Regions from separate parts of the Mesorhizobium sp. FG116 genome, predicted to be linked through region 2. Evidence: predicted binding sites of a transcription regulator. Region 2 holds the regulator's gene; each other region holds the start of a gene.
What was found. Region 2 encodes LexA, which represses DNA repair genes until DNA is damaged. Its sites were predicted from a motif close to TGTTCNNNNTGTGTTCNG; they were not measured.
Positions count from the first base shown of each region.

Region 1: the regulator LexA is predicted to act here: its motif matches at 1,588-1,605, upstream of ssb (single-stranded DNA-binding protein).
Region 3: the regulator LexA is predicted to act here: its motif matches at 2,098-2,115, upstream of ACODTY_RS16405 (sel1 repeat family protein).

Region 1 is NZ_JBMDKS010000038.1:17,914-21,907, forward strand. It holds gene lhgO (L-2-hydroxyglutarate oxidase) at 1-790, shown strand, start outside; gene ssb (single-stranded DNA-binding protein) at 962-1,489, opposite strand; gene ACODTY_RS21665 (hypothetical protein) at 1,702-2,001, shown strand; gene uvrA (excinuclease ABC subunit UvrA) at 2,658-3,994, shown strand, end outside.
Region 2 is NZ_JBMDKS010000002.1:272,655-276,648, reverse strand. It holds gene ACODTY_RS03290 (molybdopterin molybdotransferase MoeA) at 1-776, shown strand, start outside; gene lexA (transcriptional repressor LexA) at 893-1,612, shown strand; gene ACODTY_RS03280 (ComEC/Rec2 family competence protein) at 2,161-3,994, opposite strand, start outside.
Region 3 is NZ_JBMDKS010000021.1:13,692-17,685, forward strand. It holds gene ACODTY_RS16395 (acetyl/propionyl/methylcrotonyl-CoA carboxylase subunit alpha) at 1-243, shown strand, start outside; gene ACODTY_RS16400 (ABC transporter substrate-binding protein) at 328-1,449, opposite strand; gene ACODTY_RS16405 (sel1 repeat family protein) at 1,710-1,976, opposite strand; gene ACODTY_RS16410 (DUF2147 domain-containing protein) at 2,403-2,744, shown strand; gene ACODTY_RS16415 (glutathione S-transferase N-terminal domain-containing protein) at 2,801-3,505, opposite strand; gene ACODTY_RS16420 (hypothetical protein) at 3,675-3,830, shown strand; gene ACODTY_RS16425 (hypothetical protein) at 3,851-3,994, shown strand, end outside.

The sequences.
Region 1 (3,994 bases), on a different contig from region 2:
ACTTGGCGCGCTTTTGGTGCCTGCAACCGGAATCGTCAGCTATCGCAAGGTAAGCGAAGCGATGGCGGAGACGATCAAGGCAAAGGGAGGCGAAATCCGCTTTGGCTTGCCGGTCACCGCACTGCGGGAAGAAGACAATGGCGTCGTGGTCGAGATTGGCGGCGACAGGATTGAAGCCAAACGGCTGATTGCATGCGCCGGGTTGCAATCCGACCGGTTGGCGAAAATGGCCGGTCTCAAGATCGAGCACCGCATCGTTCCGTTCCGCGGCGAGTACCACGTGCTGCCGCCTCACCTCTCCAACATCGTCAAGCACCTGATTTATCCGATCCCCGACCCGGACCTGCCGTTCCTCGGCATCCATCTCACGCGGATGATCGACGGCAGTGTCACGGTAGGGCCGAACGCCGTCCTCGGTTTCGACCGCGAGGGTTATCCGAAAGGCACGATGCGAGGAGCGGACATTGCCGACATGCTGGGCTTTGCCGGCTTCTGGAAGCTGATCGCCGCCAACTGGCGCTCTGGCGTGACAGAGTTCGGTAATTCGCTTTCCAAGCGGCGCTATCTCGAAGCCTGCCGCAAATACTGCCCGGAACTCCAGGTTGGCGACCTGCAGCCGTGGCCTGCAGGCATCCGGGCGCAAGCGGTAATGCGGGACGGAACATTGGTGCACGACTTCCTGTTCGTGCAATCCGAGCGCATGCTGCATGTCTGCAATGCGCCCTCGCCCGCAGCCACTTCCGCAATTCCAATCGGCAAGATGGTCGTCGACAAGCTGTTGGCTGCGTGACAGCGACGAAAATACGGCTGCACAGATTGATTCCGCCTGCCGCTATACCGTGTTGATTTTACATAATTTCTTGTCCTCAGCCGGTTTGAGCCGCAAATTGGGCTCGCACACATGAACCAAGAAAGCTCGCCAACGTGTTGAACACGCGGCAGCGTGCCAAGAACGCCAGGATCAGAACGGGATTTCGTCGTCCAGATCGCGAGAGCCGCCACCACCGCCGCCGCGGCTCGGGCCGCTGCCGCCACCACCACGATTGGAACCGTAGTCACCGGGACCGGACTGGCCAAAGTCAGAGCTACGGCCACCGCCGCCGCCGGAGTAACCTCCTACCTGGCCACCCTCACCTTGCCCGCGCGAATCCAGCATCTGCAATTCACCCCGGAACTTCTGCAGGACGATCTCGGTCGTGTAGCGCTCGACGCCGTCTTTTTCCCATTTGCGGGTTTGAAGTTGGCCCTCGATATAAACCTTCATGCCTTTCTTGAGGTACTGTTCGGCAACCTTGGCGAGGCTGTCGTTGAAGATGACGACCTGATGCCATTCGGTCTTTTCCTTGCGCTCGCCGGAATTCTTGTCGCGCCAGCTTTCCGACGTCGCAATACGTAGATTGACGACAGGTTCGCCCGAATTCAAACGGCGGATTTCAGGGTCAGCGCCCAGATTGCCCACCAGGATGACCTTGTTGACGCTACCCGCCATGATACTTCTCCACGCTTATCCGAAACGAAATTGCCGCAGCACCTTACAGCGAGCCGTCTTACTCCGCTCGATTAAGGGCTTCTTTCCCACAAGGATTTTGTTCTCTTTATGTTCTATTTTCGGTATCTGCACAAGTCAATAAATTTCACCATGCCGAATTAATCCACCTCCGACCATCGCCTTCGACAGGTGATTTGCATGGAGAGGCTGGCTTGCCCCGCTTGATGACCTATATTGAGGCCATGCCTTACAAGTCCGCATCAGTCTTGGCTTGCGTCCTGCTCTGCACATCGAGCGCTTGGGCAGGCCCCGGCTCCACCACCAGTTCTGACACTGCCCTGCCGGGTGTGACTGGCGACTATCGCATCGTCAAACCTCCGCAAGCGGAACCAGACGACACGGTTGGGCAGGGCAAGACCGGCCAATTCAAGATCGGGAATGTCGATGTGCGCATTTCCGGGGATGTCACCATAGACATCGGCGCCGGCTCGACCCGATCGCCAAGTCACTGACATGGCCTTGCTGAAATGATTAGCCCCGCCGCTGCCAAGGCAGCATGACGGGGCTTTTAATGGGTTGAACCCATATTGCCGGGAGCGTTTCACCGACATTTTATCTTCGGATGCTTCGCGGTATTCAACCGTCGATCCGACTACGGTTTCTGATTGTAGGAAAACGACCATTCAAAAACCAACAACCAAGGGCCTTGGTTGAGCTTCTTGCCGATCGCGGCTCTACCAGGCGTAGAGCCTGACGGGACTGTCCGGTGGAGTCATGCCTCGCTCCTTCTGTCCGTTGCACCTGGTGTCGGAAAGCGCTTCATTCGCTGGTCTGCGGCGTCTCGCAGACTGCCTGCCGGTTGCGAAGATCGCCGTGTGGCGATCGGCTCTCCTGACGTTCCAAGACTGGTCCTTCCTGGCACCCGCGTCAACCTTCAGCAGGCATATCGACCAAAAAGTGATCTTCTGTAACATGAATCCGCATACCGGTTTTGTCAGTAGCCTGTTCATTTTTTGTTCTTTGCGCTTGCCCACGGTCCGGAAAGACGCTTAAACGGCGGCGGGGAAGTGCGGCATCTCTCGAAACCGCACAGAAGTGACCTATATTTGCGGAAGGCCGGGACAACCCGCCATTCCGAGACATCATCATCTGAGGCGGCGGACCGGCCATGGCCGACCATAAATACATCTCCATTCGCGGTGCGCGCGAACACAACCTGAAGAATGTCGACCTTGATTTGCCGCGAGATTCCCTCGTGGTGATGACGGGGCTTTCCGGCTCCGGCAAGTCGTCGCTTGCCTTCGACACCATCTATGCCGAGGGGCAGCGGCGGTATGTCGAGAGCCTTTCTGCCTATGCGCGCCAATTTCTGGAGATGATGCAGAAACCTGACGTGGACCAGATCGACGGCCTGTCTCCGGCAATTTCCATCGAACAGAAGACAACGTCGAAAAACCCGCGCTCGACGGTCGGAACCGTCACCGAAATTTACGACTATATGCGCCTTCTATTTGCGCGCGTTGGCGTGCCCTACTCGCCGGCGACCGGACTGCCGATCGAAAGCCAGACAGTGAGCCAGATGGTGGATCGCGTGCTGGCGATGGAGGAAGGCACGCGGCTCTACATCATGGCGCCGATCGTGCGCGGCCGCAAAGGCGAGTACCGAAAGGAATTGCTGGAGCTGCAGAAGAAGGGCTTCCAACGCGTAAAGATCGACGGCGTCTTCTACGAAATTGCCGAAGTGCCTGCGCTGGACAAGAAATACAAGCACGACATCGATGTGGTTGTGGACCGCATAGTGGTGCGCCCCGATCTCGCCACCCGGCTTGCCGATTCCATGGAAACGGCGCTGAAGCTGGCCGAAGGACTGGTGGTTGCAGAATTTGCCGACAAGCCACTGCCGGCTAGCGAGACTGCGGAGGAATCCGCCTACAAGTCCAAGAACGAGACGCATGAGCGCGTGTTGTTCTCGGAGAAGTTCGCGTGTCCGGTCTCGGGTTTCACCATTCCCGAAATCGAACCAAGGCTGTTCTCTTTCAACAATCCGTTCGGCGCCTGCCCAACCTGCGATGGACTGGGCAGCCAACGCGCCATCGATCCCCATCTTGTGGTTCCGGATGAAAACGTATCGCTACGTGACGGCGCGATCAGCCCGTGGGCGAAATCCACTTCTCCCTACTATTCCCAAACGCTGGAGGCCTTGGGCAAGGTCTACGGCTTCAAGCTCGGCGATAAGTGGAAAGACCTTTCCGACGAAGCCAGAAGCGCGATCCTTCAGGGAACGGGTGAGCAAGAGATCGCCTTCCAGTACGACGATGGCTTGCGCTCCTATAAGACCACCAAGACTTTCGAGGGTGTGGTTCCCAATCTCGAGCGGCGTTGGAAGGAAACCGAATCCGCCTGGATGCGCGAGGAAATCGAGCGCTTCATGTCTGCCACCCCGTGCCCATCGTGCAATGGCTATCGCCTGAAGCCGGAGGCACTGGCGGTAAAGATCGGCGGCAA
Region 2 (3,994 bases):
ACACCTTGCTGGAACAGGGCCACCTGCTTGGCGCAAGAGCACTGTCGCTTGCCGCATCGGCAAATCGATCGCACCTCGATGTCGTGCGCCAACCTGTCGTCGCCATCATTGCCACGGGTGACGAACTGCTTGTCCCCGGCAGCGAACCGGGCCCCGGCCAGATCATTTCCTCGAACGCCTATGGCGTCATGGGGGCCGCCCTGTCGGTCGGCGCACGCGCGCTTGATCTCGGCATCGCGGCCGACCGCAAGGAAGCTATAGCCGCGTTGGTAAAACAGGCTGTTGCGGCCAAAGCCGATGTCATCGTTACGATGGGCGGCGCATCTGTCGGCGACCACGATCTCGTGCACGGCGTTCTCACCGGCGAAGGCATGAAACTCGATTTCTGGAAAATCGCCATGCGCCCCGGCAAGCCGTTGATGTTCGGGCGCTTGGGCAACATCCGTTGCATCGGCCTGCCCGGCAACCCAGTGGCCAGCCTGGTCTGCTCCCAGCTTTTCCTCAAACCTCTGCTCGCTCGCCTCGGCGGTCGCCCGTTCCGCCAGAACGTTCGCGAGGGACTCCTGGGCACACCGATGGCAGCAAACGATCTGCGTCAGGACTACGTCCGCGCCACTCTCAGCCGGCAAGGCAGCGCGCTGATTGCAACGCCGTTCAATGTTCAGGATTCCTCGATGCTGCGCACCATGGCGACAGCCGGTTGCCTCATCGTGCGCGAGCCCTTCGCGCCGGCAGCCGAGGCAGGTACACCCTGTCGCATCCTCTGCCTAAGCTGAACAAATCGTCAACGCATTCATTAAACTTTAAACGGTTGCGGAACACAACTGGAACAGATAGTGTTTGTTCCGGGTTTGTTTTCCGATTCTGGACTCTACCGCGACCGGGGGCCGCAATGCTGACGCGCAAGCAACATGAACTTCTTCTCTTCATCCACGAGAGACTGAAAGAGAGCGGAATCCCGCCGTCTTTTGACGAGATGAAGGAGGCGCTCGACCTTGCCTCCAAGTCCGGCATCCATCGGCTGATAACGGCACTTGAGGAGCGCGGTTTCATCCGCAGGCTTCCGAACAGGGCCCGCGCGCTTGAAGTGTTGCGCCTGCCGGATTCGATTGCGCCTGGCCTCAATGCGGCGAGGAAATTCTCGCCAAGCGTCATCCAGGGTAGTCTCGGACGACCGGTCAAGGAACCTTCCCGGCTGCAATCCGCCAGCAATGACGACGATGCGGCATCGGCGGTTTCCATTCCCGTCATGGGCCGCATCGCGGCCGGTGTTCCCATCGACGCCATCCAGCACAAGACCCATTCGATTTCCGTGCCGCCGGACATGATTTCGGGCGGGGAGCACTACGCGCTCGAGGTCAAGGGCGATTCGATGATCGAGGCCGGCATTTTCGACGGCGATACGGTCATCATCCGCAATGCCAATTCGGCGACGCCGGGCGAAATCATCGTTGCCCTGGTGGACGAAGAAGAGGCCACTTTGAAGCGCTTCCGCCGCAAGGGCGCATCGATTGCGCTCGAAGCAGCCAACCCAGCCTATGAAACCCGAATTTTTGGTCCTGACCGTGTCAAGGTACAGGGCAAGCTGGTCGGATTGATCCGGCGCTACTGAACCAACCATAGTTGCATCATATCGACCGGGCGTTGACGCGCCCGGTCGATTTTTTGATGGGATAAACAACTGATTTCTCCCGGCTTCGCCCCGGTCACCCCATATTTGGCAATGAGGCATTTTGTCTTTTGAGACAAAGGCCTAGCGCCACAATTTCGTGACATTCATTATGAATTTGGCAGATGGCTTCTACGCCATCCAATGTCACTGTTTAACGCACTCTGGGAAATGACCGGGGTGGAAGGAGTTTCCGATGCCTGCCCCTCGGTTCTGTCACTCATGCGCAGGACCCCGCCCACGCGCCGCCGTTCGATGCCCTTGGTGTCAGCGCAGCTACGATACGATGCACGGCCAGCCAGAGCATCTGTTCGGAGTTCTTCGCGGTGAGAGGAAGCCATCCAAAACCCATGTTGAAACGGACTAGTGCATGTCTCCCGAAGGTGGGCCCGGTTTCGGGCAAAGACATGCACAAAATCAAAGAGCCAAAGCGTGTTATGCGAATCTGAAAGATCGCGACGCGCTTTAGGCAGGGCTTTGGTTGAAATCCGCTAGTCTTCTGCAATCGGTTCCGGCTCGGGGTGATCTGGGGTTTTGCGTTCCTTTTTCTCGTAAGGAGCGAGCCCCCGCGCTTCGCGCGAAAACCGGCGCTGGACATGCCACGGCCGATAGTCGGCTTCAACGGCAAAACTGACTTGTGCACGCCCGCCCTCCGCCTGGTCCGGTAGGAAGACGGCGGCGCTGCCAAGCCTCGCGAGCTGCCGCTTGGTGATGATCGCCACCGACGGCAGGTCGCATGGATCGGAGGCGGTCGCATCGTCGATTACGATCACAGCCGCCAACTTGCAGGCAGGCCTTGCCGCGGCTTCGGACTTCGCCAGCGCAACCACTTTTCCTGACATGTGCCTCGCCACACAAAGATCGTTCGCGCAGTGGAACTCGCCAGCCCCCGGCGCATCAGCCACCGAAACAAGCGTCTGATCGCTACCCGTGTGCGGTTTGACAACCGTTTCCGCATCGAGCGCGCGCCGCCAATTGTCGATCGTGAACGCATTCGGACGCGAGCGGTTGACCGCCAGTTGTTCCTCGCCGATTGGCACGGCCACCAGCCGTGCATCCTCCGAGATCAGCAAATCGGGCGTGCGCACCTGCGCCACCATAAACAACCCCGCAATCGCCAGGGGAATTGCGGCAAGCCTCAGCCACGTTGTCGTGATCGTCGCGATCACCAGCGCAATCGTCACCAACACCACCGATGAAGCGGAAACCAGCCCGACGGCATCGAGTGGCGAAAGCGCCGCGATCCATTCCGACATGCCGATCATCGCTGACAGCCCCTTGCCCATCACGTACAGGAACGGGCCATCCAGACCGAACGGCATGAAAAGCGATGCGAATACCGCAAAGGGCATGACGATAACCGACACGATCGGCATCACGGCCAGATTGGCGAACAGGCTAAGCGGCGCAACCCGCTGGAAATGCCACATTGCGAACAGCGTCGTGGCGCTGCCGGCTATGATCGAAGTCGCCGCCAACGCCACCATCATCATGGCAAACCGGTTCATCAACGCACCCGGCAAGGATCGCTTTTGAGCCGAGGGCGCAACCGGACGTGAGGCACGGTAGTCGGCCCAGCCGGCATAGGCTCCAACCAGTGCCGCCGTCGCAGCGAATGAAAGCTGGAAGCTTGGCCCAACCACTTCGTGTGGCGACAGCGCGATGACCACGATTGCCGAGATGGCAAGGTTGCGCATGGTCAGCGCCGCGCGGTCGAACAAAACCGCTGTCAACATCACCGCAAGCATGATGAAGCTGCGCTCCGCCGCAACCACCATGCCTGAGATCAGCAGATAGGCGGCAATCGCAAACAGCGCAGCCGCCGCCGCGTATTTCTTTGTGGACCGCCGCGAGGCAAAGTCCGGAAAAAGCGCGAACGCGCCGCGCATCAGGCTCATCACCGTGCCCGCCACCAGCGCCATGTGCAGCCCGGAAATCGAAATAATGTGATAGATGCCGATCTTGCGCATCGCCTCGTTGATCGTCTCGGGAATGCCGGCCCGAACGCCCACGATCAGCGCCGCGGCGATCTCGCCTTCCGGTCCTCCGATGCTCCCGCGCACGTGGTCGGCGATGGCGTCGCGCGCCCTCTCTATCGCCGTAGCTATCCGGGTTCCCAGCGGCATCGGCGCGTCGGTACTCACCTCGATATCCGAAAGGAAAAAACCGCTGCCGCCGATGCCGTCGAAATAGCTTTCGAACGAGTAGTCGTAGCTGCCCGGTCGCACCGGCCCCGTCGGCGGCAAAAGCCGCACCAGACCCGTAACCGCCGACCCCGCCGCCAGCCCTTGCGGCACCTTGCGCGCGGTCAGGCGCACCCGCTCC
Region 3 (3,994 bases), on a different contig from region 2:
CGCGCGGAGCAAGCGTTGGCCGGAACGGGCAGCCTGCGCGCGCCAATGCCGGGACTGGTCAAGGTGGTGCGCGCGGCCAAGGGTGACGGCGTCGCCAAGGGCCAACCGCTGCTGATCCTCGAAGCGATGAAGATGGAGCATACCATCGCGGCTCCGCATGACGGAGTCATTGCCGAAATCGCCGCCGAAGGCGAGCAGGTCAGCGACGGCACGGTCCTGGTGAAATTCGCGGAAGAGGCCTGACGAGCGTCGATCTCGCTGGAATGGGCTGGAAAAACGAAAATGGCCGGGGCGACCCGGCCATTTCCTTTTTGTCTCGCAACAGCATCAATCCTGCGAGATCGGGGCGTACTTGCCGTCGTGCCACTGATTGATGTCATAGCTGGCGTTCTTCAGGTCGCCCTTTTCGTCAAAGGTCACCGGGCCGACCACCGTATTGATCGGCTCGCCATTCTTCAGCGCTTCGGCAACCTTCATCGGGTCATCGGTGCCCGCACGCTTCACACCCTCGGCGACAGCCTGCACGACGGCGTAGGAAAACAGCGTAAAGCCTTCCGGCGTGAAGCCGCCAGCCTTGATCTTTTCAACCGCTTCCTTGGCCTCCGGCTTGGCCTGCGGATCGGAGGGGAACACGAACATCGTGCCTTCGCCCGCCGGGCCGGAAATCTGCCAGAATTCCGGCGATGCAATGGAGTCGGGCATGATGAGCTGGAACTTGAAGCCCTGCTCAGCCGACTGGCGCAGGATCAAGCCCGCCTCCGGATGATAGCCGCCGAAATAGACGACATCGGCCTTCAATTCCTTCAGCTTGGTCACAAGCGCGGCATAGTCCTTCTCGCCGGCGTTGATGCCCTCGTACATTACCTCCTTGAGGCCGCCAGCGTTCATCGTTGCCCGAACCGCGTCGGCGATACCTTGGCCGTAGGCGCTCTTGTCGTGAAGGATGACGACATTCTTGCCGGCATACTTCTTGGCGATCCACGGCCCGATGAAATTGCCCTGTGCGTCGTCACGCGTGTAAAGGCGCATGATTGTCGGCCAACCCTTGGCCGCCGCATCATCGGTCAGAACCGGATTGGACGAGGCAGGGCTCATCATCAGCGCGCCGGACTCAGCATAGACCGCAGAAGCCGGAATGCTCGAGCCGGAGCAGGCATGGCCATCGATGAACTTGACGCCGTTGGCGACAATGCGGTTCGCAACCGACACCGCCTGCTTCGGGTCACACACGTCGTCCTCTATGGAAAGCTTGATCTGATTGCCGTTAACGCCGCCGGCGGCGTTGATCGCATCAGCAGCCGCCTGGGCGCCGTGCTTGAACTGGTCGCCAATGGTGGCCAGTTGCCCCGTCATCGGCCCGACAACGGCAATCGTAATGTCTGCGGCATAGGCTGCCGTAGTGCCGAGAGCCAGGCCCAGAATGGCACCAGCCAGAAACTTGCTCTTCATCGCGTTGCACTCCCTTGCTCGCGCAACGCCACAGACGGCTGCGCTGGTTCAATGCTGCGCAACATTTGCCTGTTTCATCATGCCTGTCCAGAGACAGCGCTTTCCGCGACTGCGGCAAAAAGCAAAGGCCGCGCCGATCTTGTTTCGATCGGTCGCGGCCTAGCTGGCACAAGCTTCCCCGACGCCCCCGCGCCACGAAATCCCGTTTGCCTTCCCTGTTCCGGGCCAGGGCTCTTGGAGCAGCCCGGTGCTGCAATTCGTCAGTGCATCGTCATCCATTCACGCGCTTCGCGCAGCGCCTGGGCAATTTCCATCTTCGACATGGTTGCCGACAACTCGGAGCGCAATTCTGCCGCTCGGGCCGAACCCTTGATCGCTGCGATGTTGAACCACTTGTGGGCAGCGACCGGATCAACCGCACAATCGCGGCCGGTTGCGTACATCATGCCGAGTTCAAAAAGGATGTCGGCCTGTGCCGTGGCGCCCATCGTGCCGAAGCCAGCCTCAAGCATTTCAAAACGTGCCATTTTAGTCCCCTGTCCTGCTCCTGAGCGCCGCCTTGCTTGGTCCGTGGAGGCTGCCCGTTCGATGGTTTGGAGAATGCAGCAGGGGCTTGAATCCGTCGTTAAATGACGTGCTTAACTTGAAGAAAACAAAGCTAAAACAATAGGTAAACGTGTTAATTCGTTAAGGATAGAAATCCAGCAACCACGCGGTTTCTCGATCAAATTGATGAAAATACGCCGGACGGAATTCAAGACTTCGCTAACCACAGAAAAGCATGAGGCCATCGCGATAGCTTCATTCCAATGGCAATGAGGGGCAAAAAAGGCTCAAAAAAACGCACCGCTTTCCGTTGCGGCACCGCTTTTTCTTTGGTGAAGACTGAATTAGCTTACGTTTGCGTAAGAGGCAAAGCGGGCTGAACCTAACAGGCCGACAGGGAGGAGACGATGTTTTATAAGTCTTGCTTGGCAGCAATCGCCATTCTCGTGGCGGCTGGATCGGCTTCAGCCGATCCCATCGAGGGAACGTGGAAACGCCCGAACGGCACCTTGATCTCTTATGCCGGGAGTGGATCGAAATTCTGCGGCACAGTGATGACCGGTGAATATAAGGGCAAGTCGATCGGCTGCATGAATGGCACCAATGGCCAGTATCAAGGCACGGTCAACAAACTTGACGAAGGCAAGACCTACAATGGCAAGGCAAGTGTTTCGGGAAACACCTTGTCACTGTCCGGCTGCGTGCTGGGCGGCCTGATCTGCAAGAGCGAGAACCTCGCCCGTCAGTAATTTGCATTTGACTACGGAAAGCTGCCGGCAAAACCGGCAGCTTTCCACTTGCTTGGCTAGGCTCGCGCCTTCTGACCAAACAGCACTTTCTGCGCTTCCTTGTCGTCGGCCAGATTGCGGCGATGCTCCTGTCCGATTTCGACACCCTTCACCACGGCAGGCCTCTCCGCTATTTCCTCGAACCACCTTTTCAGGTTGGCGAAATCCGCAAGGTCCTGGCCTTGGTTCTTGTAGGGCCTCACCCAGGGAAATGCGGCCATGTCGGCGATCGAATACTCACCGGCAAGAAAATCCCGATCAGCGAGGCGCTTGTTCATGACACCATAGAGCCGGTTGACCTCATTGGTGTAACGGTCGAAGGCGTAAGGAATCTTTTCCGGAGCATACTGGCGGAAATGATGCGCCTGTCCGGCCATCGGACCAAGCCCGCCCATTTGCCAGAACAGCCATTGATCGACCTCCGCACGCTGACGCTCGTCGGCGGGATAAAACCTGCCGAACTTGCGACCCAGATACTGCAGGATGGCGCCTGACTCGAAAACGGAAATCGGCTTTCCATCCGGCCCTTCCGGGTCGACGATCGCCGGCATGCGGTTGTTGGGAGAAATTTTCAGGAACGACGGCTCAAACTGTTCGCCACGGCCTATGTTCACGTATTTGATTGCGTACGGGACGCCAAGTTCCTCCAGCAGGATCGAAATCTTGTGGCCGTTCGGAGTTGGCCAGTAGTAAAGCTCAATTGGCATTGTCTGCGACGTCATTCCAGTTTCTCCGAATGGATGAATGTCCTTGCACATAGGCCTCGCACCGATGGACGCAAGGCACACGGGCGTCAAAACACCGTCAATAAATTTGAACCGAAGATGAACGGCCTTCTCAGAGGCGGTTCAGGGGCGTGGGGGCATTGTCGGTCCAACAAAGGGGACTGACATGCTTGCTCGCCGTTTCACCATCGTCTGCCTGCTCACGACTTTGTTCGGTATCGGCTTTGCGATCATCGTTGCGGAAGCCAGTCGCCAGCCTCGGCATTGGGACGAGGCCCGGTCAGGCGCTTGCTTCACCACTTGCGGCCAGTTCGGCCGTTAACCGAGATCTGGATCGCCACCATGAACAACTTCTCCAACAATGCCATCAAAGCCCTGCGGTTGCTGCCGCGCGCTTTTTGCATTCTGCTCGTGCTGGCGGCTCCAGTCCTGGCGGTGCCCAGCATGCGTGACCATGCAGGCTCTACCATCGAAGCTCCAGCCCTG